Regions from separate parts of the Niameybacter sp. genome, predicted to be linked through region 3. Evidence: a T-box and tRNA genes for the amino acid it is inferred to sense, from the RefSeq annotation. Region 3 holds a T-box; the other regions hold tRNA genes.
The links. A T-box is a leader RNA that pairs with one kind of tRNA and senses whether it is charged. The one in region 3 lies ahead of leuS (leucine--tRNA ligase), so its partner is inferred to be a tRNA-Leu.

Region 1: it has a tRNA-Leu gene. The T-box ahead of leuS (leucine--tRNA ligase) is inferred to sense a tRNA for this amino acid. The anticodon was not compared.
Region 2: it has a tRNA-Leu gene. The T-box ahead of leuS (leucine--tRNA ligase) is inferred to sense a tRNA for this amino acid. The anticodon was not compared.

The regions. Positions count from the first base shown of each region.
Region 1 covers NZ_JAVVQU010000032.1:12,320-23,317, reverse strand. Annotated here, with positions in the region: gene RRY75_RS09765 (DUF896 domain-containing protein) at 1-93, shown strand, start outside; gene ruvA (Holliday junction branch migration protein RuvA) at 214-813, shown strand; gene ruvB (Holliday junction branch migration DNA helicase RuvB) at 828-1,832, shown strand; gene RRY75_RS09750 (cell division protein ZapA) at 1,902-2,231, shown strand; gene RRY75_RS09745 (U32 family peptidase) at 2,303-4,636, shown strand; gene RRY75_RS09740 (FtsW/RodA/SpoVE family cell cycle protein) at 4,655-6,022, shown strand; gene RRY75_RS09735 (penicillin-binding transpeptidase domain-containing protein) at 6,012-7,403, shown strand; gene RRY75_RS09730 (NUDIX hydrolase) at 7,485-7,973, shown strand; tRNA gene RRY75_RS09725 (tRNA-Leu) at 7,990-8,072, opposite strand; gene RRY75_RS09720 (RNA polymerase sigma factor) at 8,253-8,882, shown strand; gene RRY75_RS09715 (anti-sigma factor family protein) at 8,879-9,685, shown strand; T-box leader at 9,745-9,916, shown strand; gene RRY75_RS09710 (glycine--tRNA ligase) at 9,972-10,998, shown strand, end outside.
Region 2 covers NZ_JAVVQU010000012.1:52,796-63,793, reverse strand. Annotated here, with positions in the region: gene RRY75_RS05240 (DegV family protein) at 152-1,012, opposite strand; gene RRY75_RS05235 (DedA family protein) at 1,225-1,725, shown strand; tRNA gene RRY75_RS05230 (tRNA-Leu) at 1,837-1,920, shown strand; gene pyk (pyruvate kinase) at 2,378-4,123, shown strand; gene RRY75_RS05220 (CidA/LrgA family protein) at 4,312-4,677, shown strand; gene RRY75_RS05215 (LrgB family protein) at 4,677-5,357, shown strand; gene RRY75_RS05210 (MgtC/SapB family protein) at 5,431-6,123, shown strand; gene RRY75_RS05205 (HAD family hydrolase) at 6,138-6,917, shown strand; tRNA gene RRY75_RS05200 (tRNA-Thr) at 7,088-7,160, opposite strand; gene RRY75_RS05195 (CBS domain-containing protein) at 7,317-7,949, shown strand; gene RRY75_RS05190 (AbgT family transporter) at 8,416-9,954, shown strand; gene RRY75_RS05185 (hypothetical protein) at 10,100-10,543, shown strand; gene RRY75_RS05180 (cation diffusion facilitator family transporter) at 10,544-10,998, opposite strand, start outside.
Region 3 covers NZ_JAVVQU010000017.1:16,010-27,007, reverse strand. Annotated here, with positions in the region: gene RRY75_RS06450 (glycosyl hydrolase family 18 protein) at 1-898, opposite strand, end outside; gene RRY75_RS06445 (hypothetical protein) at 1,109-1,741, shown strand; gene RRY75_RS06440 (hypothetical protein) at 1,771-2,034, shown strand; gene leuS (leucine--tRNA ligase) at 2,157-4,553, opposite strand; T-box leader at 4,660-4,871, opposite strand; gene RRY75_RS06430 (MgtC/SapB family protein) at 4,953-5,642, opposite strand; gene RRY75_RS06425 (hypothetical protein) at 5,790-6,230, shown strand; gene RRY75_RS06420 (zinc ribbon domain-containing protein) at 6,245-6,841, shown strand; gene RRY75_RS06415 (elongation factor G) at 6,981-9,011, opposite strand; gene glyA (serine hydroxymethyltransferase) at 9,259-10,503, opposite strand; gene RRY75_RS06405 (indolepyruvate oxidoreductase subunit beta) at 10,564-10,998, opposite strand, start outside.

The DNA of each region.
Region 1 (10,998 bases), on a different contig from region 3:
AGATCTAACTTTAAAAGTCAGTTATCTAATACAAAGATTAAAACACCAGATGGTCAGTTACACCCATTAAAATACATGCCAGCTGATAAGTAGTCACTGGGGCTGTTGCATCATTGCAATGGCCCTTTCTTATTGATTAGACAGCTCTTCTAGTAGACGAAAAGATAAGATTAGTGTACAATAAGAACAAATGTTCTTGTTGAAGGAGAAGCTATGATTGCATATTTAAAAGGCGAAATTACTGAAATACATGAAAATGATATATGGATAGAAGTAGGGCAAATAGGCTATGAAGTCTTTGTACCTTATGAGCAAAATAGAAATGTCTTACAAAGAGGCAAACAAGTGAAACTTTATATTTTTGAAAATATTAAAGAGGATGCCCATGACCTCTACGGATTTGTAACCGTACAGCAAAAAGAACTTTTTAAAAAGCTAGTAGGGGTAAATGGTATCGGCCCCAAGACAGCTTTACAAATGATGAATTTATACGATGTAGATCATCTTATTGAAATTATTATGATGCAAGACCATAAGGCACTAGGAAAAGTAAGTGGCATTGGTCCAAAGACAGCTCAACGTATTATCCTTGAACTCAAAGATGTTGTACAGCGTTTGGCTATGCCAGATTTAGCTTACTTAGAAAAAGGCTTACCAGAAGCGACAGGACAAGCAAAAGAAGAGGCTATAGCAGCCTTAGAAGCTCTAGGCTTCCCAGGATCAGAAGCAAGAAAATCAGTTCAAGCTATCTTTGACTATAACGATACAACTGAAACAATTATTAAAAAAGCTTTGGCGTTACTTACAAATTAAGGGGGGGCAAGTAAATGGAAACACGTATGATGTCTGCAGACTTACACACAGAAGACAATGACATAGAAAATAATATTAGACCCTTGACCCTTGAGGACTATATTGGACAAAGTACTATTAAAGAAAATCTGAAAATTTTTATTGAAGCAGCCAAAGGACGAGGAGAAGCTTTAGACCATGTCTTACTCTATGGACCACCGGGGCTGGGGAAGACCACCCTTGCTGGTGTTATTGCCCATGAGATGGGCGTTAAATTGAAAGTTACAGCAGGACCTGCTATTGAGAAACCAGGAGATATTGCGGCAATTTTAAATGGTTTACAACCAGGTGACTTACTTTTCATTGATGAAATTCATCGTATGCCGAGGCAAGTAGAAGAGGTACTGTATTCAGCTATGGAAGACTATCATATAGATATTGTTGTTGGAAAAGGGCCAACGGCTAAATCTATTAGACTTTCGCTACCACCTTTTACACTTGTTGGTGCTACGACCCGTGCAGGTATGCTGAGCTCACCACTTCGTGACCGTTTTGGTATTGTTCAACGCCTTGAATACTACTCATTAGAAGAACTCAGAAAGATTGTGGAACGTACTGCGCGTATTTTAGAAGTGGGCATCGATGAAGTAGGTGCGGGAGAGATTGGAAAATGTTCAAGAGGCACTCCACGTCTTGCCAATCGTTTGTTAAAACGTGTACGTGACATTGTAAGTATTAAATATGACGGCGTGATTAATGAGGAGACTGCACTGGCTTCCTTAAAACTTCTAAATATCGATACTTATGGCCTAGATGAAATAGATAGACGTATTTTAAATACCATTTGGAACCAATTTAAAGGTGGCCCAGTAGGTCTTGAGACCCTTGCTGCAACCATTGGTGAAGAGCGTGAAACCTTAGAAGATGTTTATGAACCGTATCTCATGCAACAAGGTTTGCTACAACGTACGCCAAGAGGACGTATGCTTACAGAAGATGCTAAGAATTTTTTGCAAATTCCAGAAGAGTTACGTCAATAACATAGTTTTTTCAGACAACCTATGGTATAATGACAAAAAATACAAAAGGCACATACTGGGGTGTTTAGGATGACGAAAAATAGAGTAGAAGTCAGGATCGGGGGACAAGTTTTTTCATTACAGGGCAATGAGTCAGAAAAACATATTCAAAAAGCCGCAGCACTTTTGAACAAAAAGGTGATGGAAGTTCAAAAAAATGATCCTATGCATCGTTGGAGTTCTGAAAAAAGACAAATGCTTATTGCGCTTAACTTAGCAGATGAGTGCGTGAAACTAGAGACTGACTTAGAGCGGTTCACTCAAGAACTTGAAAAGTGTAATGAAGAAAACTTAGCGCTATTAGACCGTGTAGAAGAAATGGCACTTGAAATCAGTCAATTAAAGATGATCGAAAAATAAAATACAGTTTGACTCAGGGGGGTAATTTTAGGTTGCCCCTTTTATGATGAAAAAAGAAAGAAGGACAAAGCGTGAAACAAGTAGAATTATTAGCACCAGTTGGCAAATTTGAAAATGCTCTTGCAGCTATTGAGAATGGGGCCAATGCCATCTTTGTAGGTGGAAAAGTATTTAATGCAAGACAATTTGCTGACAACTTTGATGAAGATGAACTAGGAAAAATCGTCAACTATTGTAAACTTCGTGGTGTGAAAACCCATATTACCGTAAATACTTTAATTAAAGAAGAAGAGTTAGGCGCATTGATGGACTATTTAGCATCTTTGGCTAGATTTGGTGTAGATGCCGTGATTGTACAAGATTTAGGCGTAGCAGAGCTCATTAAACGTTATTTCCCACAAATTGAACTCCATGCAAGTACCCAAATGAGTGCACATAGCCTAGAAGATGTTCTTTTCCTTAAACACTTTGGCTTCAAACGTGTGGTACTTGCTAGAGAAATGCAACTTACTGAAATTAAAAAAATTAAAGAAGAAGTGGATATTGAAATTGAAACTTTCATTCATGGTGCGTTGTGCTACTCTTACTCTGGTCAATGCCTCTTTAGTAGTCAAATTGGTGGACGTAGTGGAAATCGTGGACGTTGTGCACAACCTTGCCGTATGACCTATGACTTATTAGAAGATGGCGAAGAAAAAATTCAATCCACTTACTTCTTGAGTCCAAAAGACCTTTATACCTTAAATTTTTTACCAGAACTTATTGCAACAGGCATTGACTCTTTTAAAATGGAAGGACGCATGAAGTCTCCAGAGTATGTGGCTTCTGTGACACAAGTGTATCGTAAATATATTGATTTAGCACAAAAAGATCCTAAAAACTATAAAGTAGAACAAGAAGATTTAGAAACCCTACAATCTATCTTCAATCGTGGAGGCTTCTCAGAAGGCTATTACTTTAAGAAGGCAGGCATTGACATGCTGACTGAAAAGACACCCAAAAATATTGGTCTTCGTGTCGGACATATTGTTAAATATGATAAACGTAATAAACTTGCAACCATTTATACAGATAAAACATTGAATCCTGGAGATGGACTTGAAATTTGGAATAAGAAAAAACATGCAGGAACGGGTATTTCCAAAGTTTATCCTGCAGGTCAAACATTTACCGTGCGAGTAGAGGACTGGGTTGATGAAAAAAGTCCTGTTTATTTATCTAAAAACAATACCTTGCTTAAGGTACTTCGTAAAAGTTATGAAAAATCACAACGTAAAATACCTGTACAAGGTTGGGTGCAAGGGAAAATTGGTGAACCTGTGACTTATACATTAAGTTATCAAGACTTACATGCTACAGCGGTAGGGGATATATTAGAGCAGGCTCAAAGTGCACCACTTACTAAAGAAGTAGCTGTAGAGAAACTCTCAAAGCTTGGGAGTACTTCTTTTGAACTTACAAGTTTAGAGGTAGAGTGGGAGAGTGGCGCTTACATGACCATTAGCAAACTCAATGAACTCAGACGTGAAGCGGCTAGTCAGTTAGAGACTTTGATTTGTACACAAGGTCAAGTAGATACTTATACAGGGTACACACCAAGTGAGAATATTCGTCATCAAGAAGAGGCGGCTTATGTGGTACAAGTAAGTACAATAGAACAGTTGAAAGTCGCTTTAACCTATGACACTTTTAAAAGTATTTACTGGGAGTGGCAATACAATGATACAATCACACAAGAGGCACTAGAACTTTGCGTAGCTAAAGGCAAAGCCATGTATATCGTCTTTCCAGCCATTACAAAAGAGAAAGCGATCCTTAAAATTAAAAAGAGCTTACCTCTATGGGAAGGAAGTGGGCTGACAGGCTATGTCATTCGTACATTAGGCGTATTTTATATTCTCAATACCAGTGAAAAAGAAAAAGTAATCGATTATAATTTAAATACGATGAACAATGAAGCCATTCATCAGTGGTTAGAAAAGGGTGCGACACGCATTGCAATTTCAGCAGAACTTTCTAAAGAAGAAATGGAGGGGTTAGCAGGGCCATTAGAAATGATTATTTATGGACGTTTACCTGTTATGATAACTGAACAGTGTGTGCTTGGTAATCATAAGTTGTGCCAAAAGAAACAACCAACAAAGCAGTATAGTCTACGTGATCGTAAAGGTGCTATTTGGCCATTGACTACAGACTGTGTAGGATGTAAAATGCAAATTCTTATGCATGAGCCGCTTTTTATTGATCCAGAAAAATATTTATATAATACCTCCCTTGCAATCTACCGTATTTGGTTCACACAGGAAAATGGACAAGAAACTAAAGATGTGCTTGAAAGTGTACTAGGTAACAAACCTGTAACCTTCAAAAGTCAAAAAGCAAGTTTCTTAAAGCCTATCGACTAAAGAAAAAGAGGTGATGAAATGGCCTATTTAGAGTTAATGATTTTACTAAGTCGTTTTATATTTGCAGGGTTTGCCATACTTTTTGTGGTACTGATTTTTAGTTTTATGAAACCTTTTATCAGTTATTCCCTTGGCCAACCTATTCATAAGTATTCCCTTATGTTTTCATGTATCCTCTTTTTTCACCTAGGGGGAACAGCTATTTTGTTTGGAAAGGCTACAAGCTTGCAGATGCGACAAGGGATTATTATTAATAGTATTATTCTTGTTGTAGCGATGGTTTTTATCAGATGGCTTATGTTACGTTTAAAAAGACAAGATGAGCTAGTGATTTGGTATATTATCTTTTTTCTTGTAGATGTTAGCTACATTATGTTAGAGCGTTTAAATCATGCAGAAGCGACCAAACAAATTACGTGGTTTATATTAGGTATGTGTGTAGCTATGTTCTTACCTACAATCTGTGGAAAAATGCTACACTCTAAATTTAAGTTACTTTATATGGGACTCACACTAGGGATGATTATGCTCCCGTTCCTGTTTGGAGAGTCCAAGTATGGTGCCATGAACTGGGTAGAGATTGCAGGAATTGGATTTCAACCTTCTGAGTTTGGAAAGGTAACCTTTGTCTTATTTTTAGCAGCACATTTTGATGAGTTTGACTTTAAGCCACATAAGCTTTCTGTCATTTTTCAATCTGTCTTGTTTGTAGGGAGTATCTTAATGATGTTAGTTCTTCAAAGAGATTTAGGAGGCGCCTTACTCTATGGACTTACCTTTTTAATTATGCTATATATCGGTACAACAAGTGCTTTTTTACCTTTAATAGGGATAGCAGGCGGAGGTGTAGCGGCTTGCCTAGCCTACTTATGCTTTGGACATGTAAGAATAAGAGTGGAGGCTTGGCTAGATCCTTGGGCGGATATTTCCAACACAGGTTATCAAGTTGTACAGGGTCTCTTTGCCATTGGTACATGGGGCTGGTTTGGAAGTGGACTTACTCGTGGGATTCCTAACAAAATTCCTATTGTTACGACCGATTATATCTTTGCAGCAGTATGTGAAGAACTTGGGAATATTGTAGGAATAGTAGTCTTACTAGTGATTTTAGGACTTATTTTACAAGGACTTAAAGGTGCACTTATCCAGCTTGGAGACTTTACAAAGTTTGTATGTATTGGATTTGTAGTCATTATTGGTTTGCAAACTTTGATTATAGTAGGTGGGGTGTTGAAGCTTATTCCACTTACAGGGATTACTTTACCTTTTGTAAGCTATGGTGGTACATCCTTATTTGTATGCCTAGCGATGATGGGGATTCTTACTTATTTTGTACGTAAAACGCTCAAGTTTGCAAGAAAGGAGGGGAAAGAGATTGAAGAATAATCGTTATATTTACCGAGTAGCCAGTGTCTTTTTACTCCTCTTTGTAGGTGTTATTGCCTATATGGGTTACTTTACTGTTGTAGAAAGTAAGAAGTTGATTGTTAATCCTTATAATAAACGTTTAGATCACTTAGAAAGTGAAGTAGTACGAGGAGATATTTTAGATACCAACGGGGAGGTACTTGCAACAAGCAAAAATGGCAAGCGCGAATATCCTTATGGGAAAACTTATGCTCATGCCGTGGGCTATGTAGGACATGACAAAGCTGGGGTGGAAGCAAGAGCAAATGTTGAACTGTTGTACCCCAATTACACGCTTAGATCACTTTTTGCTTTTGCTTTTACAGATGAAAAATTTAAAGGGCATGATGTTTATTTGACTTTAGACCATAAGCTTCAACAAGCCAGTAGAGAGGGCCTTGGAGACTACCAGGGTGCTGTAGTAGCTATTGAACCAGGTACCGGAAAAATCAAGGCATTGTACTCCAATCCAGGATTCAATCCCAATACAGTTGGAGAGAACTGGGGAAGTTTAGTAGAAGATACCAATAGCAGTGTACTCCTTAATCGAGCGACTCAAGGTCTGTATCCACCCGGATCAACCTTTAAAATTTTGACAACCATTGCTTACTTAGAACAACTTGGAGAGGGTGCCTTCAACTATGAGTATGATTGTAAAGGCATGATTTCTAAAAATGGTTATGAGATTAAATGTATTAATGGCAAGGCACATGGAGTGGTCAATTTAGAATCGGCTTTTATTAAATCTTGTAATACGTACTTTATCTCCTTAAGTGACCAAGTGTCACCTCAGGCATTAGGAAAAGTTGCTACAGACCTTCTATTTAATCGTGCATTAGGGGCGCAAATTGACTATAAGGCTAGTGTTTTCAAATTAACAGATGAGAGTGATGCCTTCAATAAGCTTGCTACGTATATGGGGCAAGGTGAAACGTTGATGTCTCCGTTACACTTGGCTATGGTAGCTTCGATTATCTACAATGATGGTGTACTCATGTCACCTTATATTGTAGACTATTCCGTGAATACTAAAGGAAAAATAGAACTTAAAAACTTACCTCAATATGAAGGTACTTATTTAGATGAGTCACTTTGTAGAACATTAAAAGATCTAATGATTAAAGTAGTAGAAGAAGGGACAGGCAATCGAGTATATCGAAGTGATATGACTATTGGTGGTAAGACGGGAACTGCTCAAAATGAAACAGGTGGAGATCATTCTTTATTTGTAGGTTTTGCAGAAGATAAGGATGGAGAGAAAGAAAGTATTGTCTTTGCTGTTGTTGTAGAACAAGGTGGGAAAGGTTCAAAAGCTCTTGATGTGACACGTACTTTATTAGAAGCTTATAAAGATGAATAGTCCTTTGGATTTGGTTGAAAAATAAGTTCAAACAAGCTATACTAAAGTTAACTAGAGTATAAAAGAAAGACAGGTGGCTTTATGATTGAAACTGTCAGTTGTGGTGGCGTTGTCGTGCATAAGGGGAAAGTCCTTGCCTTGTATAAAGATATCAAGAGTAAAAGGGAATATAAATATGTAGGCTGGGTGCTTCCTAAAGGGACTGTAGAACACGGCGAAACCAATGAGATGACAGCTATAAGAGAAGTTAAGGAAGAATCAGGGGTAGATGCACAAATTGTAGAGTATATTGGGTCTACCCAATATACTTTTCAAGGGAAAGATGACTTGGTCAATAAAACCGTTCATTGGTATTTAATGCGTGCTGGGAACTTTTATAGCAAACCGCAGCGTGAAGAACACTTTTTAGATAGTGGGTATTACAAATTTCACGAAGCGTATCATCTTATTAGGTTTTCTGATGAAAAGTATATTTTAAAAAAAGGGTATCAAATGTATCTAGAGTTAAGAAAAGAGAATAAATGGGATCGCATACAAATGGATATAAAAAAGAAAAAACCTGAAAAGTAAACTTTTCAGGTTTTTATGCGGATAAAGGGACTCGAACCCTTACGATGTTACCATCGGCAGATTTTGAGTCTGCTGCGTCTGCCATTCCGCCACATCCGCCGGTTGCTTTTTTATCATAGCAGATTCATCTTAAAAGTTCAAGCATAATTTGCCAATTTTTTTGATGAGAACTATGTTTTTTTACAGACATGGGAATAAAGATGTCATCGAGTTGGAAATATGATATGATAATGAGGATAATAATAGGGTCATAAGTTAAGGAAGAAAGGAACTAGTCAATTGGATGAACAAATAGAGAAACACTTGATTTGTAAAGCACAAAATGGAGATATTGCGGCTTTTGAAGCTTTAATCATAGATTATGAAAAACGCATTTATAACATTTGCTTGCGTATGCTAGGGGATGAGCAAGAAGCCTATGATGGGGCTCAAGAAATTTGTGTGAAACTGTGGAAACAACTGCATACGTTTGAGGGGAATTCTAAGTTTAGCACCTGGGTTTATCGTATTAGCACGAACCAATGTCTCGATCTTATTAGAAAAAGAAAGCACCGTTTAGAAGAAGAGGTTTCTCTTTATCAGACATCTAAAGATTCAGAGACTGAGTGGGTTTTAGAAGTGGGTTCTAAAAGAGATGAGATGGGTGAACATGTGGAGCAGATGGTGCTTCAAGATATTATGAAACAGGCTTTAACCGAAGTTAAAGAAGAATATAAACAAATTCTTCTCTTAAGAGATATAGAAGGACTTAGCTATGATGAGATCGCAGAAGCTTTAGAAATGAATAAGGGGACTGTAAAATCTAGGCTTTCAAGAGCCCGACTTGCTATGAAACAGATTTTAACCCAAAATAAGGAACCTTATAAGTCTTTTTTTCGTCAAACGATTAAGAAGGAGGGCAACATATGAAATGTGAAGACTACCAACAATTAATATCCCTTTATTTAGATGATGCCTTATCATATGACGAAAAATTGCAGCTTGAAGTACATCTTAAAGATTGCCCTACATGCCAAGAGACGTTTGAAATGATGCATATGATGATTAAAGGATTAGAAGACCTAGAGGATGTACCACTTCCAGAGGGGTTTCATGCCTCAGTACACAAAGCATTACTTAAAGAACAGTCCCGAGTGGAAATGGAACAATTACAAATCAAAGAACCCTGTGTTCAAGATATAAAAAGAACAGTAGTGAAAGAGAAAAAAAGTAAAAAAAGTGTTTACCGTTGGCTCACTTATGCCTCAGGACTTGCCGCTGCAGTAGTAATAGGATTTGTGCTTGTACCAAGTGGGCAAGACCCACAAATAGGTGCGACTCAAGTATCTCCACTCGCCAGTGCGCCAGAGCAATCTAAATCTAGAGCGCAGGCAGAAAGCTATGCCCTTATGCCTGAAGAAGAGGGAAAGCGTGTAGGTTATGCAGCTACAGCGACTGAGAGAGTGGCTTATGAGGCTACAAGTGAACAATGGAATGTTGTATGCAGTGATGTAACAGCACTTATACAGTTTGTAGAAGACTATTGTGTAAGTAGGCAAGTTGGACTGGAGACATGGGAGCAAGAGGGTGTCATTACCTATGTTCTACAAGGTGTAGATAAAGCTGATTTCAAAACGCAATTAGTATTACAGATAGATAGTGAAAATGACCTTGTGGTAAGCAAAGGTGATGATGAAGTTATGCTACATCTTATTATTGCACCAAAAGAATAGGTTCAGATACTTGACACGTGCAAGGCTTTTTGTTACATTATAGTCATAAATGCATATTTATGTTTGCGATGAGAAAGAGGAGTAGTAAAAGCGAAACGTTTAAGCGAGACTGGGAGGGTGGAAGCCAGTTACGGTATCATTTTATGAAGGCGCTTTGGAGCAAACCATGAAAGTGGGATAACTCGTTATCCAATTAGGGTGGAACCGCGGAAGTAACCTTTCGTCCCTTGCTTAGGCAAGAGACGAAAGGTTTTTTTATTTATTTAACAAACAAGGAGGTAATGAGATGCAAGAAAAATCAATGCAACAAGTCGTTGCTGTAGCAAAATCTAGAGGATTTGTATATCCAGGTTCAGAAATTTATGGAGGACTTGCGAATACTTGGGATTACGGCCCATTGGGTGTAGAACTTAAAAACAACGTTAAAAAAGCTTGGTGGAAAAAATTCATTCAAGAAAGTCCCTACAACGTAGGTGTGGACTGTGCAATTTTAATGAACCCACAAGTATGGGTAGCTTCAGGACATGTAGGTGGATTTAGTGACCCTCTTATGGACTGTAAAGCTTGTAAAGAACGCTTCCGCTCAGATAAAATTATTGAAGATTTCATGCATGAAAAAGGTGAAGATCTTGTAGTAGATGGTTGGTCAAACGAACAAATGCAACAATTTATTTCAGACAACCAAATTCCATGTCCAACATGTGGAGCTCATGACTACACAGATATTCGTCAATTCAACTTAATGTTCAAAACTTTCCAAGGTGTAACTGAAGACTCTAAAAATACTGTTTACTTAAGACCAGAAACAGCGCAAGGGATCTTTGTTAACTTTAAAAATGTACAACGTACAAGTAGAAAGAAAGTACCATTCGGTATTGGACAAATTGGTAAATCATTTAGAAATGAAATTACCCCAGGTAACTTCATCTTCAGAACGCGTGAATTTGAACAAATGGAACTTGAATTCTTCTGTAAACCAGGTACAGAGCTTGAATGGTTTGACTACTGGAAAAATTACTGTAAGGATTGGATTCTTAATTTAGGTGTAAAACCAGAAAACATGCGTATGCGTGACCACTCTGAAGAAGAACTTTCACACTACAGCAACGGAACTTCAGATATCGAGTTCTTATTCCCATTTGGTTGGGGTGAACTTTGGGGTATTGCATCTCGTACAGATTATGACCTTAAACAACATAGTACACATTCTGGTGAAGAAATGCTTTACTTTGATCAAACAACAAATGAAAGATACATTCCATACTGTATTGAACCATCACTTGGAGCTGATCGTGTAACTTTGGCATTCCTTT
Region 2 (10,998 bases), on a different contig from region 3:
TGTCATTAAAATAGGATTATTAAAGCTTTCGAATTCTTATTTAAAGGTTGATGTAAATAAAACGAGCTATAAAACGAATTTAATTTCTAGTTTTATAGCTCGTTTTATTTATTGAGGCTACTAATACTTAATAAGTTATAAGCACACATCTTTAATGTGTCTTATAATGGTAGGCTATGCCTAGGCTACCAGGGCCTACATGAAGGCCAATAACAGGACCGATTGATTGGATGGATACAGTTTTGCCAAGGTGTAGCTCGAGTGCCTGTGCAAGTGCTAGGCCTTCTTCTTCACAATTGATATGGTGTACAATGATGTCTTCTAAGTTTTCTTTAGTACCTATGTCAGCTAGCATAATTTCAATCAGTTTGGACACGGCTTTTTTCTTAGTTCGAACTTTGGTATAAACATCTGTTTTACCATCTATATTTACTGTTAAAATAGGCTTGATTTGAAGAAAGTTACCAAGAAGAGCTGCAGCCCCACCAATGCGACCACCTTTTTGTAGGTAAGTTAATACTTCAGGGGTGAAAACAAAATGACTATTTTGACGGACATAAGAACAATGCTCAAGGACTACCTCCATAGAGGCGCCTGATGCAGCAACTTTGGCTGCTTCAATAGCAATAAAGCCCATTTGCATGCAGTTTGTAAGTGAGTCAAAAAAGTGGATGTCAGCTTCAGGATATTTTTCAAGAACAATGTCACGCATCAAGTGAGCACTTGCATAAGTACCACTCATTTCTGAAGAGAGAAAAATTCCTAGTATACTGTGGCCCTCTTTAATAAGTGCCTCAAAAGTTGTCATCATTTCTTCAGGAATAGGCTGAGAAGAAGTAGGAATTTCTCGTGTGGCAGCCATTTGAGTATAGAAGCTGTCATTTGAGAGTTCTAGTTCACGGTGACTAACACCATCTAATATAACGTTTAGTGAAACGATAGAAATATCATAAAGTTTAGCCAGTGACTCTGGTATATAAGAGGTACTATCTGTTACAATTTTAATTGCCATAAGTTCAACTCCTTTTAGTACACAAATAATTAATTCATTCATTCTAAAGATGCAATAGGATAAGTATATCAAGCACTTTAGAAAAATGGAAGCAATCTTTATGCTTTCTTAATGTTTTTTTACTAAAGTATATTGTATAGGATTATAATTCTGGTTAAACTATCTATAATAAGAGTATGGAAAATAAAAATTAGACATAATGAGGATAAAAGATGGAGAACATAGACGTAGTGATACAATATATGAAAGATTATGGGATAATCTTCTTGTTTGTGATTGTATACTTAGAGTATTTGAATTTACCAGGGTTGCCAGCAGGTATTATTATGCCGGCAGCAGGTTTTTTAGTAGCAACCAGTGATATTAATTTTATTTATGCTTTAGTGGTATCTATTATAGCGGGAATCTTAGGGAGTTATAGTCTATACGCAATGGGATACTTTATAGGAAGTCCGGTAGTGGATAAAGTCTATACGAAATATAAAAAATCTAGGCCAGCTATTGATAAAAGCTTTGGATATATTGAGCGCTATGGTAATAAAGGTGTATTTGTAAGTCGACTGATTCCTATAGCGAGGACACTTATTTCCTTAATAGCAGGAACAGGAAAAATGAAAATGTGGAGCTTTACAATTTATTCTATAGGTGGTATTACACTGTGGAACCTAGGATTTATATTGGTAGGTTATATAATGGGGGTAGCTATAAAATAAAGATAATAAAATAATTGATTAATAAATGACAAATTAAATATAAAATTTAGAAAGCTATCTTGCTTGTTGAATTAAAAAGTGCTAAAATAAAAAGTATCAATCCATTCATAAGCAGGTATGGCGGAAATGGCAGACGCGATAGATTCAGGTTCTATTGAGGGTTTCTTCATGCAGGTTCAAGTCCTGTTACCTGCACTTATAAAAGTGAATAAAGAAAGGGAGTTGCACTAGTCAGCTCCCTTTTTTTGTTGAAATTGACATCTTTAAAAGTGTCTGCAAAAGTAAGACGTTCCCCGTTGTGATAGGTAGCATAATCTAGTTTTTCAAGAGAAGTGGAAGCGAGTAACATGGGTGTGAAAGTTAGGCTAAGTATCCTGGTTAAGCAAAAAAAACACTTTTTTTCGTAGGAATCTCGTTGTTTCCATATATTTACAGTACTATATTTGACAAAGAAAATAAATAAAAAATGTACAAAAATGTAAAAAACTAGATAACAGAAGCACTAAATAAATGTAAAATAATTAGGCATACTATATAAATATCTACAAAATTAACAAATCCCTAGATTCGCACTTGAATATAGGGGCCTATATACAGTATGATGTAAAGGAAACAAAATAGATTAGACAGCTAGAGTAATGGAGTGAAAAACATGAGAAAAACAAAAATCATATGTACACTTGGGCCTTCAACTGATGATGAAAAAGTATTACGTGAATTAATGCTTGCAGGTATGGATATTACACGTTTCAACTTTTCACATGGTGATTACGAAGGTCACAAATTAAAATTTGACACCGTTGTAAAGCTTAGAGAGCAATTAGGGCTTCCAGTAGCAACTATGCTTGATACAAAAGGTCCAGAAATTCGTATTTGTAAATTCAAAGATTCAAAAATCATGCTTACAAAAGGTGATACATTTACACTTACAACAAGAGAATTAGAAGGAACAACAGAAATCGTAAGTGTAACTTACAAAAACTTGCCAAACGATGTTCATGTAGGTTCTGCAATTCTTTTAGATGATGGTCTTATCGAATTAAATGTTATCGAGATTAAAGATAACACAGATATTGTCTGTAAAGTTATTAATGATGGTGCACTTTCAAACAATAAAGGGGTTAACTTACCAGAAGCTAGTCTTTCTATGCCATTCATTAGTAAAAAAGATAGAGAAGATATTATTTTTGGTGCTAAAACAGGATTTGACTTCATCGCAGCATCTTTCACAAGAACAGCTGAGGATATCTTAGAAATTCGTAAAATTCTTAAAGAATATAACGGAAATGGCATCAAAATCATTGCAAAAATTGAAAACCGTGAAGGTGTTAACAATATCGATGAGATCATTCGCGTAGCAGATGGTGTAATGGTTGCGCGTGGTGACATGGGCGTAGAAATCCCGCTTGAAGAAGTACCAGCTCTTCAAAAAATGATTATCAAAAAAGTTTACAATGCAGGTAAACAAGTTATTACTGCAACACAAATGCTTGACTCTATGATGAAAAATCCTAGACCAACACGTGCAGAAACTAACGACGTTGCAAATGCTATTTACGATGGTACAAGCGCAATCATGCTTTCAGGTGAAACTGCAGCAGGTCTTTACCCAGTAGAAGCATTAAAAATCATGGTTCGTATCGCACTTCAAACAGAAAGAGATATTGACTATGTAAGTCGTTTCAAACACAGAAAAGATGTGGAAGTACAAAACGTAACACATGCTATTTCTAACTCAACATGTGCAGCAGCACATGATCTTGGTGCAAAAGCTATCGTTACTGTAACAAAATCAGGACGTACAGCACACATGATTTCTAAATACCGTCCAACATGTCCAATCATTGGATGTACAACTTCTAAAGAAACTTATCACCAACTTGCTATGACATGGGGTGTTATTCCAGTTCTTATGGAAGAAAAAGAAAACACAACTGATTTATTCGAAACAGCTATCGAAGCTGCAGAACAAACAGGAATCGTATCAAAAGGTGATTTAGTAGTACTTACAGGTGGTATGCCTCTTGGTGTATCTGGTACAACAAATATCATGAAGGTTGACGTTGTGGGAAAGATCTTAGTATCTGGAACAGGCCTTAACGAAAAAAGTGTAAACGGTAACGTATGTATCTGTCACACTGAAGAAGATGTGAAAAAGAACTTCAATGAAGGGGACATCTTAGTTGTTCCACAAACTTCAAATGAACTTTTCCCTCTTATTAAAAAAGCAGCGGGTATCATTACTGAGCAATCAGGTGTTAACTCACATGCGGCAATCGTTGGAATGGCTCTAGATATTCCTGTAATCGTAGGTGCATCAAATGCAACTAAAATCTTAAAAAATGGTACAACAGTTTGTATGGATAGTACACGTGGCGTTGTATCTTACATGTCTTAATAGATGTGAATAAAAAGGAACTCTTTTAAAAGAGTTCCTTTTTTTATTGAGTTTTTATTTTGCTATTTATTTAAAAGAGGCTGTTTTAAAAATTATTCAAGAGTATATATGAGATTAAAATAAAAATATATAAATATAATGATAAATTATAGTATAATAATATAAACGATTGAGATAAGGAGGTTTTTATGAATACTCATTTTTTTATACAATGTTTAATTCTCTTTAGTATTTATCTAGGAGGCGAAAGTATAGCAAAACTTTTGCCAGTGCCTATTCCAGGAAATATTATAGGAATGGTTGCCCTATTCGTAATGCTTTTGCTCAAATGGATCAAGCTTAAAGATATTCAAACCCTTGGAAGGTTTTTACTTCAAAATATGGCATTTTTCTTTATACCAGCAGGGGTATCTATTATACAAAGTATAGAAGAAGTAAAAGGTGACTTAATACCTATTTTGGTCATTTGTATTTTAACAACACTTATTACCTTTACGGCAACGGCATTTACAGCTAAAGGAGTTATTAAATTACAAGAGAGGAGTAAAAAGTGATGAGCGAGTTGATCAATTCACCTTTTGTAGGAATTGTACTTTGTTTGGTAAGTTATCAGATAGGGTTAAAGGTCAATAAGAAGACCCATATTGACTTGTTAAATCCACTTCTTATTGCTATTGGTATTGTCATTATAGTTTTGCAGGTAGGACGCATACCTTATGAAGCTTTCAATCAAGGTGGGGCTATGATTAATATGTTTTTAGGACCGGTGACCGTTGTATTAGCAATTCCTATGTATGAGCAGTTAGATACGCTAAAGAAAAATAGTCTGCCTATTTTGATTGCTACCGGGGTAGGTGCCATAACCTCTATTATTAGTGTGATTGGCCTTTGTAAGGTCTTTGGACTAGAAGACACCCTCATGGCATCATTAATACCTAAGTCAGTGACAACGCCTATTGCTGTAGAAGTAGCGAGCAAACAAGGTGGTATTGTAGGTGTTACAATAGCAGCTGTTGTGGTGACAGGAATATTGGGGGCAGTTATTGCACCAAGCATGATTAAATTACTTAGATTAGAAAAATACCCAATAGCTGCGGGACTTGCCATAGGTGCTTCAAGTCATGCTATGGGAACAAGTAAGGCAATACAAATTGGTGAGCTAGAAGGTGCAATGTCAGGAATGGCGATTGGAATGACTGGGATATTTACTGTGCTTTTTTCTTTGCTTCTATAATAAATAGGATGAAAAATATAAAATAGCCTATACTATAAAAGTAATAAGAAAAATGCATAGTAAGGGAAAAAATATGGAGACATTGAAGCAGACTTTAGCTGGCATTAACATTTTATCTATTAGTGTAAGATTAGGAATGGCGCTTGTTTTTGGTGGATTACTAGGACTTGAAAGAGTCAAGAAGAAAAGACCTGCAGGTTTTAGGACATATATGCTTGTATGTATGGGCGCAGCACTAACTATGATTACCAATCAATATGTGTTTGAGACATGGGGGTTAAGCGGAGATCCGGTCAGAATGGGTGCTCAAGTTATTAGTGGTATAGGTTTTTTAGGGGCAGGTACGATTATTGTTACAGGCCGCAATCAAGTCAAGGGATTGACGACAGCAGCGGCGCTTTGGGCATCTGCATGCATGGGTCTAGCTATTGGTATAGGATTTTACAGTGGAGCTATTATTGCGTATATTTATATCTTTTTTGCTATGACTGCGTTGCATAGTGTAACACGTAAAGTAACGGCTAAATCTAAAGTGATTAATGTGTACATGGAGTTTTTTAATATGAGTAGCGTCAGTGACTTTTTTGATTTTGCTAAAGCAAATCAGCTTCAAGTAGCAGAAATAGATATTATTAAACCCAAGTTAAAGACGGATACCCAAGTTATTACATTATTGACAATTAAGGCTCCTAATAGAATGGAGCACATAGCATTTTTAAGCCTATTAAGCAGTGCAAATGGTGTTCGACATATAGAAGAGCTTTAAGATGGAGGAAGATGATGAAAAGAATTTTAGCATCAGATATAGATGGCACTTTGCTTATAAAGGGAAATATTAAGACTACAACCTTAGAAAGTATTAGTGAGTTAAAAGAGGCGGGGCATGGTTTGGTATTATGTACAGGAAGAGACTTTTCTAATACAAAACAAGTCTTTGAAAAATATAATATTAAGACCGATGGCCTTGTACTTTGCAATGGTGCTTTTGTGCTAGATGAAGGATTTAATGCCTATTTTGAGCAAAATATCCCAAGACATGTCGTTGAGAAGTTATATCGTTTGTTTAACGAGCAAGAAGGATTTTATGTGGCATATATCGATGGCTACAACACCTATATGGATAGGTGGCCTGATGGTATTGATGAAATGGCACTTCGAGTGCAGAAGGTGACACCTTGCGAAATGAAAGAGAAATTTGGAAATATAAAACTTATCTCACTGGTTGTGATGAGTAACGCTATAGAAGAAATTGAAGCATTAAAGAATCAATTGAATGAAACCTATGGAGAAACTATTGTGGCATATCGTAACCAAGTGTTTATTGATGTGGTGCCTAAAGGGTGCTCTAAGGCTTCGGGAATTGAAAAGGTGGCACAGCGCTTGCAGGCAGAAAAAGAACAGATCTATGTAATAGGGGACTCTTGGAACGACTTAAGTATGTTTGAACATTATCCTTTATCCTTTACATTTAATGGGGCGGAAGAGAGCCTTAAGAGCTATGTGAAGTATACTGTAGACTCTATAGAAGAGTGCATTACAAGGATTTTAGAAAAAGAATAAAAAAATTATTTTAGAATATAACTATAGAGATCGATAACAAATTGAAATATTAAAAATAGATACTATTTAAAGTTAACGATAATGAGAAAAAGCGTGTAATGGCCGTTACACGCTTTTTTAGTATGGAACACAATAAAAATACGCTTAAACAATTGTTTAAGCGTAAAGAAAGCTGGAGATGAGGATCGAACTCACGACCTCATCATTACGAGTGATGTGCTCTACCTACTGAGCTACTCCAGCACATAGCTGTATTATATCATAATGAAATTAAATAGTCAAATTATACTAAGTTATTAAATTTAATATAAATAATTAAAGTGTTTAATGTGAATGAGTGAATAGATTTGAATATTGTGATATAATTATAATGGATAGAATAATTAAGGGGGCTGATTTATGCTAGTTAAAAATATTATGATTCCAGTAGAAAAACTTACAGTTGTAGATTTACACACAAGTATTAAAGATACTATAGCACTTATTGATATGAACCATTTATTATCTTTACCTGTTGTAGCAGGCGATAAATTTATAGGAGTTATTTCCAAAAAATATATATTTGAAGAATATTTTAATGATGTAGAAGAAAAAGAAATATTTTTAAAACGGTCTATTGAAGAAATGATGAAAACAAAAATTACAGCTGTAAAAGAAAGAGATCTTGTAGAGGTGCCAGGACAAGTTTTGGCTGAACATAATCTACAGTTTGTACCTGTCGAAAATGAGAAAGATCAATTTGTAGGTATAGTGACTCACAAGGCAATTTTTAAGACCTTTAATAAAATTTTAGGTGTAGGGCATACAAGAATAGAAGTGACAACTAGAGATGTTAAAGGTCGACTTGCCACGTTGACTGAGATTATAACCAAGCAAGGTGTAAACATTATTAGTATTGCGGAAATTGATATAGAAGTTATGAATTTAAGAGAGATCATTTTACGTGTAGATACAAAAAATGTAAAGGCTCTTATTCAGGCACTTAATGAAGGCGGTTTTACAGTAAGAAGAATAGATGAATCTCAAATATAGTATGAGTCATTAAAGTAAAACAGTATACATAAGAAATATCTCACAAGTTGAAAAATTTAAACATAAGAATGATAAGTTGCAAGAAGCGTTGCTAATTCTTGCATAAATAAAATAAGTAAAATTCAAAAAGTTAATCTTTTCCAAAAATAAGCATCTATATTAAGGTGCTTATTTTTTTATCTTTATAAAGAAGTATACATATTTATATGAATAAGAAATAAGAAAAAATATAGAAATATCAATGATTTTGGTGAGTTAAGATAAATGGATTATGATTCTAATATACAAATAAATTTAATGTTGTAAGAAGATAAAATCAAAGAATCTAAATTATACTTTTAATAAGAAAATGCACAAGAGGGGTTTACAACTTGCAAAAATGATGATATGATAAGAACACAATAAAGTTAACATAAGGTTAATGATAGACGAAAAATAGACAACTAGGTAAACAGGAGGGATAAAGATGAAAGCAGAAAAAAAATCACGTACATCTTTTATAGAAAAGATTGGTAAGAAAATTCCTGATCCAGTTATTATCTTCCTAGGGCTGTATGCAGCAACAATGTTATTGACACTTGTATTAGGTGGAAATACATTTGAAACAATGGGAGCTGATGGGGGCAGTATTGTACATGAAATAAAAAACATGTTTACTGCAGAAAATATTAGATGGATCTTTGACAATGCATTACTTACAAACTGGTTAGGCTACGGTGGTGGTGTACTTGGTACAATCCTTATCGTTATGTTAGGTGTTGGAATTGCAGAAGAGTCAGGTCTTCTTACAACACTTATTAAAAAGGTAGGCCTTAAAGTATCAGATAAATTTTTGCCATTTGTATTAGTGTTCTTAGGGATTATGAGTAGTATTGCATCTGATGCAGGTTACCTCATTCTTATTCCACTTGCAGGACTTTTATATGCAGGGCTTAAAAAGAATCCATTAATAGGTATGGCAGCAGCCTTTGCAGGGGTTTCAGCAGGGTTCAGTGCGAACCTTATTCCGGCTACACCAATTGATATTATTATTGGTAAAAATGCTCAACTCTTTGCAGAGAGTCAAGGTGTACCTTTTGTAAATGCAGCAGGTGAGGCACTTAATGCACCAACTATGCATTACTTCTTTGTAGTGGCATCAACAATTGTACTTTCTATTGTAGGTGCATTTGTAACAATCAAATTTATTAAACCAAAACTTGAAAAACAAGATTATGTTATTCCAGAAGATATCGATTTAAGCGACTTCACGGTAAAACCAGAAGAAAATAAAGCTTTAAGATGGGCAGGACTTGGGTTATTAATAGCAGGTGCTCTGGTAGCTGCTATGGGATTTGGTCCTTTAGCTTCTTTCGTAACAGAAGAAGGCACAAAAGTAACACCATTTATGGATAATATTATCCTTATGATTACATTCATTTTCTTTGTACCAGGTTTATTCTACGGTATTAAAGTAGGGATGTTCAAGTCAGCTCAAGATGTTATCAAAGCAATGGCAAAACAAATGGGTAATATGGGTTATGTACTTGTTTTAACATTTGTTTCTTATAACTTCTTAGCACTTTTAAGTAATTCAAACCTTGGAACATATATTACATTCTTAGGTGCAAAAGGTCTTCAATCAATGGGCCTTGATAATTCACCCATTTTATTAATCATTGGATTTATTCTTGTAACAGCGATTATTAACTTGTTCGTAGGTGGTTTAACATCAAAATGGATGCTTTTAGGTCCTATCTTTGTACCAATGTTATTCCAAGTACATTCAGGAATGACACCAGATGTCGTAGCAGCAGCGTTTAGAGTAGCTGACTCTTCAACAAACATTATTACACCACTTATGTCTTATGCAGGGGTTGTACTTGTATTCATGAGAAAGTATAAACCAGAATATACAGTTGGAGATATGATTGCATTAATGCTACCCTATTCCATTGCCTTTTTAGTTATATGGACAACCTTACTTATTGGATTCTTTAGCTTTGGTATTCCGCTAGGATTCTAATTTATAGATCAATCAAAACAAGGTCAGCACATTGGGGTGTGGGCCTTGTTTTTTATAAATTTATAGGGAAAAGGTGCAAAAAGTATAGAGTGAGAATAGGATATGAGTGGTAATATGTTTTGTCTAGGCTAGGAGGTCACTCAATATGAATACTCAGATGCAGACAGCAATAGCGGCATGGACACTTTTTTCTATTATGAATCAAACAGAAGAACAGTTAAGTGAATTTCGACATACAGAAGAAAAAGTAGAAGAGGTTAAATATCAACTTTTGCCTGGATATAACCAAGCGACTGCGGGACAGACTATGAAAATCGAGCGAGATGAGCAGGCAAAAGGTAGATTTGTATGGCAACTTACTGTACCTAAGGGGTTAAAAGTGGCCCAAGAGGATGTTAATGAAGATAATAAGCATGTTTGGTTGATTCAAGCTATCAAGGAAGGGCGATATAAGATATTCGCTGATTATGTAGATAAGAAACGGATGTCTCGCATAAGGAAGCGTGTGATTTATGAAGTGGAAGTACTTCCGTGTCCTTGTGGCTCATATTCTCATCAAACAAGTAAAAAACAAAACACCACAAAGTGATTACTTTGTGGTGTTTATTGTGGTAGAAAGATAGCTGCGATCTACTGTGATGACACAGTGGAAGGTTCCATCGTATTTTTTTATGCGGGTATCAATAAGGTAAGCCAGTTCCTTATCGGAGGTTTTAAGGTGATGGGGAACACTTACGTCAAAAATAAGATTAGTGTGGGTGACACCTTGAACAGCTCGAAAATCATGGATGGATAAGAGTGGGTCAATTTCACTAATACATGTATTCACAAGTTCGTGTAAGCTATTAGAAAGTGCATCATCTTTGATAATAGGATCTAAATGTATAACTAAGTGAATACTAAGATCTATCATAAAGTCTCTTTCTATAGAGTCAATAAGGTCGTGGCTTACAAGGATATTTTCAGAAGCAGAAACTTCTGCATGTACAGAGGCAAAACAACGGTTTGGACCGTAGTTATGTACCATTAGATCATGAATACCAA
Region 3 (10,998 bases):
GTGCTACATTTAATTTCTTATTATTTATTTCAAGGGCACGGTCTAACTCCTTTAAAAACTGTACATAAGGTGCCTTTAAGTCACTACTTATAAAGTTTTCAAAGTCTATGGTTATCCCATCAAAGCTTCTTGTCTGACCATCTTTTGAAATTTGGTTACATAAACTCACCATATCTGCAATTAATGCTTCCCTTTGTTTCTCATCTCTTAAAAGTTTTTGAGCCTCTTGACCACTATCTTCAAAAAATATCATCAAATACTGTTCCACTTGATTAACCTTAGCTAAATCCATAGGTTTTTCAAAACCTTGAGGAACTTTAAAATCATTTTGATTGTTGTTACTTTCTAATTTAAATTGTTGTGTTCCTTCATCATATACTACCTGTGCCCATCCAAAGCTTACTGCATCATATAGAGGTATCATTTCCATTTGACTACTTGAAGATAAGGCATAAAAGGCATGCTTCCACTGAGTAGGTGCCTTTAGCTTTTCTTCTACACGTTTAGCAATGGTTTCTCCCTGCTCTTTTGTTACAGTTCCCCTTGGATTGAATGTATTTTCATTTACACCATTCATAATCTCTAGCTGTTTCACTATACTGATTTCTCCATTATATCCTTTTACATCACTGAAAATAGAGCTGGTTTGATAATCTTTTGCAATCCCTTCATACCCCATGAGTTTTACAAGAATTGCTGCTGCTTTTTCTCTTGTTAGTGGTGCCCCAGATACACTTTGTACATCTAAGCGATTAAAAGGATCTAATGGTTTAAGTACCTTCATAAATGCCTCTGTTGTCATAGGCGTACTCGTTGCTTGTGTATATGCTGGCATGCTCAAACATAAACTTAGCAGGACACAACTTAGCACTGTTTTAAAACATAATTTTATTTTCATATTCTCATCTCTCCTTTTTCTAATTCCATTCAATCTCATTCTATTCCTAATCATCATTTATTTAAACCTAACCTTAATTATATACACATATTAAAATTTTTCTATCTATTCTCTCTGTTTTTAATCAAACTTTAATCCTTTTTACTTTATGTTCTATGACAATCCTCCAACCGCATACATTATAAAGATTAATAATAAGGAGGGACCACCATGTCCACATCACCTGTACCTTATCGCAGCGGAAATCAGCTTGATGATCAAGTCAATACCGAACTTATGCGTGTATGTAAAAGTGTTCTACCCTATCTAGATCGGGGTATGCAAAAAAATTTGGCTATTTCCCTCAAACTATTAGAATTTATTTCTGTTGTTCAGCTTTATAACAATAATGCCTCTACTATAGAACCAGAAGTATCCATGATGCGTGGTGAAAACTGGGAAAATAAGCTACTTACAGATATTCGTGGTAGTTTAAATCCTGATAAAACTTATATTATAGATGCTCTCATGAAACTTAGCGAAGTTAAAAATATTTTATCTCAGATGGATAGAAGTTCAGACTCCACTCCATCTTCTGCTAATTTTGAAATTGAGCCTGAACCACTACCAGCATCTGAATCTTCACCTTTCAATTTTGCTAACTTCTTTAAAGATATGGTACCACCTCAATCTTCTACAACATCAGATCCACCACCTGCATCTAATAAATCTTCTGGCCCAAATCCTGCTGATATGCTCAATGCACTTTCTCCACTCTTAGATGATAAACAACGACAAATGATTAATTTACTATCAGCTTTTATGAAACCTAATAATAATAATAATAATAATAATAATAGTTAATCACCCAAATAATAAGGAGGTAATATAGAATGGCATTTTGTGATCATCCTGCCTTTGCAGGCATTAACAAAAACTTTTTAATGACCCTTGAACGTACTTTACGTTCCGTGAAAGACCCTTCTCAGTTTATGGCTGCTATGATGACGATTTCTAGTGAAGCTCAGCGCTATAACGTACAAATGACACCTGAGAGACAACAAGCTCTCATGGTAGAACTTCGCAACTCTCTTCCAGCAGGGAAGCGTACTCAATTTGATGCTTTTTTACGTATGATGCAAAACAGTATGCAATAAGTACACTGCATAAATACTTTTATTAAACTTCCTATTGTATCTAGATAGGAAGTTTTTTACTATACCTCTTTCTATATAAAAAAAGTCCTATATCACTTTAAAGTGGTATAGGACTTTTTTTATTATTTTGCAACGATGTTAACGATACGACCTTTAACATAAATTTCTTTTACGATTTGTTTACCTTCAAGTCTTGCTGCAGCTGCAACACGTGCTTTTGCAAGAACACTTTCTTCTGCTTCATCTGCTGCAACTGTGATTTTACCAGCCATTTTACCACTTACTTGAATAGCGATTTCAAGTTCATCTTCTACCATCTTTGCTTCATCATAAGTTGGCCAGGCTTGTGCAAATACACTGCCTGCTTCTCCTACTTGCTCCCATAACTCTTCACTGATGTGAGGTGTAAATGGTGCAAGTAAAACAATAAGTGTTTTAATTGTTTCGTGGTCAATACCACCTGCTTGTTTTTGTATATCTACTAAGCTGTTTGTATATTGCATGAAACCACTTACAACTGTATTTAAGTTAAAGCCTTCCATACGTTGTGTAATGTCATATACCATTTTGTGACGGATACGTTCCATTTCTTTTGTAGATTCTACTTCTTTGTTTTCACTAATCAGTTTCCAAACTTTATTTAAGAAACGGTATACCCCTTCAATTCCTCTATCATCCCATTCACTATCAAGTTCTGGTGGTCCAATGAAGAGTTCGTACATACGAAGTGAGTCACAACCATATTTTTCTACAAGTTCATCTGGAGAAACAACGTTTCCTTTTGATTTACTCATTTTAGCGCCATCTTTTGTAACCATACCTTGGTTAAAGAGACGTTTGAATGGTTCTGCAAAATCTACTACGCCAATATCATTTAAGAATTTAGTGTAGAAACGTGCGTAAAGTAAGTGAAGAACGGCATGTTCAATACCTCCTACGTACATATCAACTGGTAACCATTTTTTCATATCTTCCTGGCTAATAAGTTCTTTATCATTGTGTGGGTTTGGATATCTTAAGAAGTACCAAGAAGATCCAGCCCATTGCGGCATTGTGTTTGTTTCACGTTTTGCAGGACCACCACATTTTGGACAAGTTGTATTTACCCACTCTTCAATAGCCGCAAGTGGAGATTCACCTGTACCTGTTGGCTCGTAGCTTTCTACGTCTGGAAGTCTTACTGGAAGGTCTTCTTCTTTCACACCCACTACACCACAGCAATCACAATGTACTACTGGAATTGGCTCGCCCCAGTAACGTTGACGTGAGAATACCCAGTCACGAAGTTTGTAATTTGTTGTTTTTGTCCCAATACCTTTTGATTCAAGGTAATCTGGAATTTTCACTTTAGCTTCGCTTGATTTCATACCATCAAACTCACCTGAGTTAATCATAATGCCTTCTTCAGTGAATGCTTCTGTAAGTGTTTCTTGTTCTCCAGTTTTTGAAATAACTTGGATAATTGGAAGTTCAAACTTAGTTGCAAATGCAAAGTCACGTTCATCATGGGCTGGTACACACATGATAGCACCTGTACCGTAGTCTGCAAGTACATAGTCTGAAATCCAGATTGGCAGACGATTTCCGTTAAGTGGGTTAATCGCATATTTTCCTAAGAATACACCTGTTTTCTCTTTGTCAGCCATACGGTCAACCGATGATTTAGTAGATGCATCAAATACATATTTTTCAACAGCCGCTTTTTGGCTTTCATCAGCAAGTTCAAGTACATCTGCATGTTCTGGAGCAAGTACCATAAAGCTTGCACCATAAAGTGTATCTGGACGTGTTGTGAAAACTTTAAGGCTTTTATTAGTGCCTTCTACATTGAAGTCAATTTCAGCACCATAACTTTTTCCAATCCAGTCAGCTTGCATTTTCTTAACTTTTTCTGGCCACTCTAAGCCATCTAAGTCGTTAAGAAGTCTTTCTGCGTAAGCTGTGATTTTGAGCATCCATTGACGAAGATTTTTCTTTGTCACTGTGCTACCACAACGTTCACATCCACCATCTTTAACTTCTTCGTTGGCAAGACCTGTTTTACATGATGGACACCAATTAATTGGCATTTCTTTTTCATAAGCTAAGCCTTGTTCAAACATTTTAAGGAAAATCCATTGTGTCCATTTGTAATAGTTAGGATCTGTTGTGTTAACTTCTTTATCCCAATCATATACAGCACTAATTTCTTGAAGTTGACGTTTGAAGTTTTGTACATTTTCAGCTGTAGCAATCGCTGGATGTACTTTCTTTTGGATCGCATAGTTTTCTGCTGGAAGACCGAAAGCATCCCATCCCATTGGATGAAGCACATGGTATCCATGAAGAATTTGATAACGACTCCAAACATCTGATAAAACGTAACCTCTCCAGTGTCCTACATGAAGACCATTTCCTGATGGATATGGGAACATATCTAAACAGTAGTAATGTTTTTTGTCTTCAGTATCTTCATTGATAGGATTTTCTTCCCATCTTTTTCTCCACTTTTGTTCAACTTCTTGTGGGTTGTATTGCATGATGATTCCTCCTTTATAATAAACAAAATTAAGCAGCTGTAATCATTAACCTGAAAACTAAACTTAATTTCTAGGTTAATATAAAAAAGCCCTTCATCTCTAAAACTATAGAGACGAAAGGCATAATTTCGCGGTACCACTCTAATTCAGCCTATAGAGGCTGCACTTATGTCTTCTATAACGGGAAGGCCCGCTTAATCTACTTAAGTTCAATTAAGATGCTCCACGACGAGTTCATACACTTTCTTGCTATTTCTCACCATCCAATAGCTCTCTGAAAAAAAAGTTGGTATTACTACTTCGTTTCTTAGCATTACACAAATATTCATATTTATTTATATTATGTCAAAGTAATTCTATCATATGATTTAAGGAAAATCAACGCCTAATGTAAATTATTTATATTTCCTCAATATACTCTACTTGTGGCATACTAGCAAATGTTTCTATTAAACTTAAGTGGGTATAATGCTTACAAAGTTTAAGAGTAATAAACATTCCTATCTTCTCCATACCCTCTATTCTACATTTAGTAATCTCTAGGGCAACAACCTGAATTTTATCTACTTTTAAGCGAGTAAGTATATCTCCTAAATCTTGTATATGGGCAATTTCAATATAAAACTCTACTTCTTTTGCACGACTAACTAAGTACATATCTAACTTATGCAAGACACTTACTCCACCTAAAATGAATAGACAACCAATCACTGCACCTTCATAAAAACCAATTCCAATAGCAAGCCCCATACAGGCACATGCCCATAATCCTGCTGCAGTTGTTAACCCTTTTACTTGTTGTTTCCCTGTGACCAATATTGTCCCTGCACCAAGAAAACCTATTCCACTTATGACTTGTGCACCTAGCCTAGTGGCATCCTGTCCGACCCCCAATATTTGCACAACATATTGATTGGTAAGCATTGCAAGAGTGGCGCCTATACACACCAAAATATGAGTCCTAAGTCCTGCTGGTCTTCTCTTTCGCCCTCTCTCAAATCCAATAATTCCTCCAAAAAGAGTGGCCAGACTTAACCTTACTATAGTCGAAAGGATATTCAGCTCCTTTAAATATTCAAATGTTCCCACCCCTTCATCTCCTCTTTATTCATTTCAATCTAGCTATGTTCTAGGTATATGCGTCCATAAGAAGAAAGGTGACATTTAATGAAAATTGATATATACTAAAATTGTAATATTCAAATTCGTTTATTTTATAATTTAGGGAGGAACCTTATGAATTGCCCAATCTGTCATGCCAAGCTTCATGGTGAAAACTTTTGTCCCAATTGTGGGCAAGCTATCACTTATGAAGGAATTAAACCTACTTATCAATATGCGAACGGTATCCCAATAGAAATCAAAAAATGGAACTGGGGCGCTTTTATGTTCAATATTTGGTGGGGTGTTGGTAACAAAACTTATTTACCACTTTTATGTCTTATCCCTTACTTCAATTTTGTCTGGATCTTTTTCTGTGGGTTCAAAGGAAATGAATGGGCTTGGAAAAGTGGCAACTATCGTGGACCTCAAGATATTGAGAAGTTCTTAATGATTCAAAAAACTTGGAATAGGGGAGGCATTGGACAGTTTATCTTCTCACTTGTCGGTACTGTATTATTCCTTATTTTATACACATTCCTAATCGTAGCCTTATTTAATTTTGAAATTTATTAAAGGAGAACTTACATATGAATTGTCCAAAATGTAATGCCCCTCTTGAAGGGACCGAAGCTTTTTGCTCTTCTTGTGGTGCTTTTCTTGCCCAAGAAGCACCTATGGAACCTACGGTAGCACCAACCACTAATACAAGTCAATCCATCAACATGGACCCACCTTGGCAAACGGGGCAAGGGTCTATAGATGAGCCAGTCTATACACGTCCACAAGTTAATACATCACCAAGCTATACTCCTGTCTGTGCTGAGATGGATACAACACCTAAAACACCTTATCAAGAAGGTGTAGTCCCAGATGAAGTTAAAAAATGGAACTGGGGCGCCTTTTTCTTCAATGCCATGTGGGGTGTTGGTAACTACAGCTACTTGCCACTTCTTTGCCTTATTCCATTATTTAATTTCATCTGGATGTTCGTATGTGGCGTCAAAGGGAATGAATGGGCTTGGCGAAGTGGTAAATTTGATAACTTGGAAGACTTCCTCGCTACACAACAAACTTGGAATCGTGCAGGGCTTGGAGCCTTTATCTTTACCCTTGTTATTTTTGTTCTCTACCTTTTAATATTTGCAGGAACTTTTGCTATGCTTTCTTCATCTTATTATTATTAACGCAAAAATATAGTTGGGTTAACATAGGAAGTTCCTATCAACTATTTATCAATTTTTAAATAGCAAAAAGGCTGTGAAACTAGAATTCTATCTCGTTTCATAGCCTTTTATTATTTAAAATCAGTTACTTCTTTTATTTCTAAGCCATTTCTTTTCTTGCTTCAATAACTTTTTCTTGTATTTCTTGTGGTGCTTCTTCGTAACGCTCAAAGTTATATTCCACACTGCCTCGTCCTTGCGTCATTGAACGCAGATCTGTCGCATAGCGATAAAGCTCTGACATAGGTACTTCAGCAATAATAATTTGCTTTCTACCCCTAAGTTCCATACCAATAAGGCGTCCACGTCGCTTCTTCATATCTCCCATAATATCTCCTGTATATTCTTCTGGCACGCTGATTTCCACATGGGAAATAGGCTCAAGAATAGTTGGTTTAGCTTTTACAACACCTTCTTTAAAAGCCATAGTTGTGGCCATCTTGAAAGCCATTTCTGAAGAGTCAACGGGATGATAAGATCCATCTAATAATATAGCTTTAAGACCTACTACAGGATAACCTGCGAGCACCCCTTTATGAATGCATTCTTCTAACCCTTTTTCAACAGCAGGGAAGTATTGTTTTGGAACAGCTCCACCAAATACTTTTTCTTCAAAGATATAAGGCATTTCTAAGTCACCAGAAGGCTCAAATTCCATCACTACATCTCCGTATTGACCATGCCCACCGGATTGTTTCTTGTGTTTACCACGCACTTGCATTTTGCCTTTAATCGTTTCACGGTAACGTGTGGTTGGCTTTTCTAGCTTAACTGCTACTTTGAATTTCTCCAACAACATACTCACAATAACATCAAGCTGTTGTTCGCCTATGCCATAAATAACCGTTTCATGCGTTTCCTTATCATATTCTGTATAGAAAGTCTTATCTTCTGCCATAAGTTTTGCAAGAGATAAGGACATCTTTTCTTCATCACCTTTACCAAGAGGGAAAATCGCCATCTTTACGTAAGGTTTATCAAATTCTATGGCTTCATACTCAAACCCTGCCTCTTTATCACACAACGTATCATTGGTGTTCACATCTTTTAATTTAGCAACTGCACCAATATCACCTGCATTTAAAGTTTCAACTTCAACTTGCTCCTTGCCTTGAAGAATATAGAGGTGAACAAATTTCTCACTTTCACCTGTTCGTATATCGAGCAAACTGTCATCTCTGCTAATTTTTCCATTTTTTACTTTAAATAAAGAGAACTTGCCAATGAATGGATCTACCATTGTTTTAAATATAAAAATACCTGTCTTACCTTCTATTTCACAAGGGTTCCTTGCTTCATCTGGTGAGGGAAAACAGCGGATAATGTTGTCCATCAATGTACGTATACCTGCACGATCTATTGCATTGCCACATAATACAGGTACAATATCACCGGATGCTACACCCACTTTAAGTGCATTTTCTATTTCACTGACTGTGATTTCTTCTTCAGCAAAATATTTTTCCATAAGTGTTTCGTCTGTTTCAGCAACAGCTTCAAGAATCATCGTTCGAACAAGTTTCAACTCCTCTTCATATCCTGCTGGAACTGGGCATTCGGTTACTTTATCTCCTTCAAATTTTCTTGCCACCATTTTGACTGCATGAATGTAACCCACATACTTTTCTCCATCATACCAAGGTACTTGCATAGGGGCTACGCTTGGACCAAATTTAGCTTTACACCCTTCAAGAAGCGCTTCAAAGTTCACATTTGGCGCATCCATTTCTGTAATATAAAGCATACGGGGTAAGCTTATACTTTCACAAGCCTCCCATACTTTTTCTGTTCCTACTTCAATACCACTTCCAGCTTTCATAACGATTACCGCTGCATCTGAAACACTTAAAGCTTCTTTTACATTTCCTAGGAAATCAAAATATCCAGGAGTATCTAATACATTTATCTTATGCCCTTTCCATTCTACAGGAACGAGAGAAGTTCGAATTGAAATCTTACGTTTGATTTCTTCTGGGTCAAAATCACTTGAAGTTGTTCCACTCTCTACTTTCCCATATCTGTTCTTGCCACCTGCTGTGTAAAGCATTCCTTCTGCGAGTGTAGTCTTACCGCATCCTCCGTGTCCTAACAGCGCAATGTTACGAATATTCTTTGTCTCATACACATTCATAGACACACCTCCTATAGAATTAGATTAAGCATCTCCCCTTATAATATATGTTCTACAAATTAGATAAAAAACCCTTTATATTTTCTAAAATTTTATGAAATATATATTATAAAAGTTGTCCTTTCCAATTATATGAAAAAGATTGCAAAAAAAGACCTGTGTATAGTTTGAATAACAAAAGACCTATGAAACGAGTTTTAATGTCCTCGTTTCATAGGTCTTTTATTGGTCAGTCTTATTTATGATTCTATTGCTCTGTGTAAAGTGGATACTTAACAAGAAGTCTACTTACACGTTGTTTGCACATTTCCCCATTGGCTTCAAAGTTGGTAATGGCAAGATACATAATTTCTGCAATCTCTTCCATATCTTCTTCCTTCATACCTCGTGTTGTAACAGCTGGTGTACCAAGTCGGATACCACTTGTGATGAATGGGCTTTCTGGATCAAATGGAATGGTATTTTTGTTGCATGTAATCCCTATTTCATCTAGGAGGTGCTCAGCATCTTTACCCGTTACATGCATATTACGAAGGTCTACGTTCATCAGGTGATTATCTGTATCACCTGATACAATAGTAAAGCCTTTAGCAATAAGTGCCTTACTGAGTGCTTTTGCATTGTCTAAAACTTGTTGTTGGTAAGCCCTAAACCCTTCACCTAAAGCTTCTTTAAAACAGACTGCTTTGGCTGCGATCACATGCATCAATGGCCCTCCCTGAATACCTGGGAAGATAGCTTTGTCAATAGCCTTTGCATGCTCAGCTTTGCAAAGAATCATTCCCCCACGAGGGCCTCTTAATGTCTTATGTGTAGTTGTTGTTACAAAGTCTGCATAAGGTACTGGTGACGGATGAAGGCCTACTGCAATTAGGCCCGCGATATGAGCCATATCTACCATAAGGTATGCCCCAATTTCATCTGCAATCTCTCGGAACTTTTTAAAGTCTATAATACGGCCATAGGCACTTGCTCCTGCAATAATCATCTTAGGACGTGCTTCTAATGCTTTTTCACGTACTTTTTCATAGTCGATTAGCCCTGTTGCTTTTTCTACTTCGTAAAATACAATTTTGTAATGTTTTCCTGAAATATTGACAGGACTCCCATGAGTTAAATGTCCACCATGGCTTAAGTCCATGCCCATTACTGTATCTCCTGGTTTAAGCACTGCAAAAAATACCGCTTGGTTGGCTTGTGATCCTGAGTTAGGCTGTACATTGGCATGATCCGCCCCAAAAAGTTGTTTGGCACGTTCTCTTGCTAAGTCTTCTACTTGGTCTACAACTTCACAACCACCATAATAACGCTTACCAGGGTAGCCTTCTGCATACTTATTAGTCAAAGTACTACCCATAGCTGCCATTACAGCTTCACTTACAAAGTTTTCTGAAGCAATAAGCTCTATTTTACTTTGTTGTCTTTTGGTTTCTAATTCAATTAATGCTGCAATTTCGGGATCTATTTTTTCCACTTCATTTAATGCATACATATTAACACCTACCTTTATTATTTATCATATAAGATAATTTCCATTCTGTACAGATAACCATTATCTGTTGATATAAGCTTCGTATCCTTTTTTAAGTGCTGTCTGGTTCATTTCAATAGTATATTGGGGTACAGTGTCCTCAACAATTTTTTTCCACTCTTCTAGGGTATCCCCTATGTATGCTGCATATGCACCAATCATGATCATATTCACTACTTTTACATTACCAATTTCTTTAGCAATAGAAAGTGCGTCAATAAGGCAAGCTTCTGGATTCATTTCTTTAATCGTTGCTTCAATATTTTCAGGGTATTTTGCTTTACCCATTACAACGGGCATTGGGTCAATACGTTGTGTATTAGCTATGATTACACCATCTTTTTTAAGATAATGGCTATATCTAAGTGCTTCTAACTTTTCAAAAGCGAAGATAATATCTGCTTCACCTATTTCTACAAGTGGAGAGTATACTTTGTCACCATATTTAACTTGCAT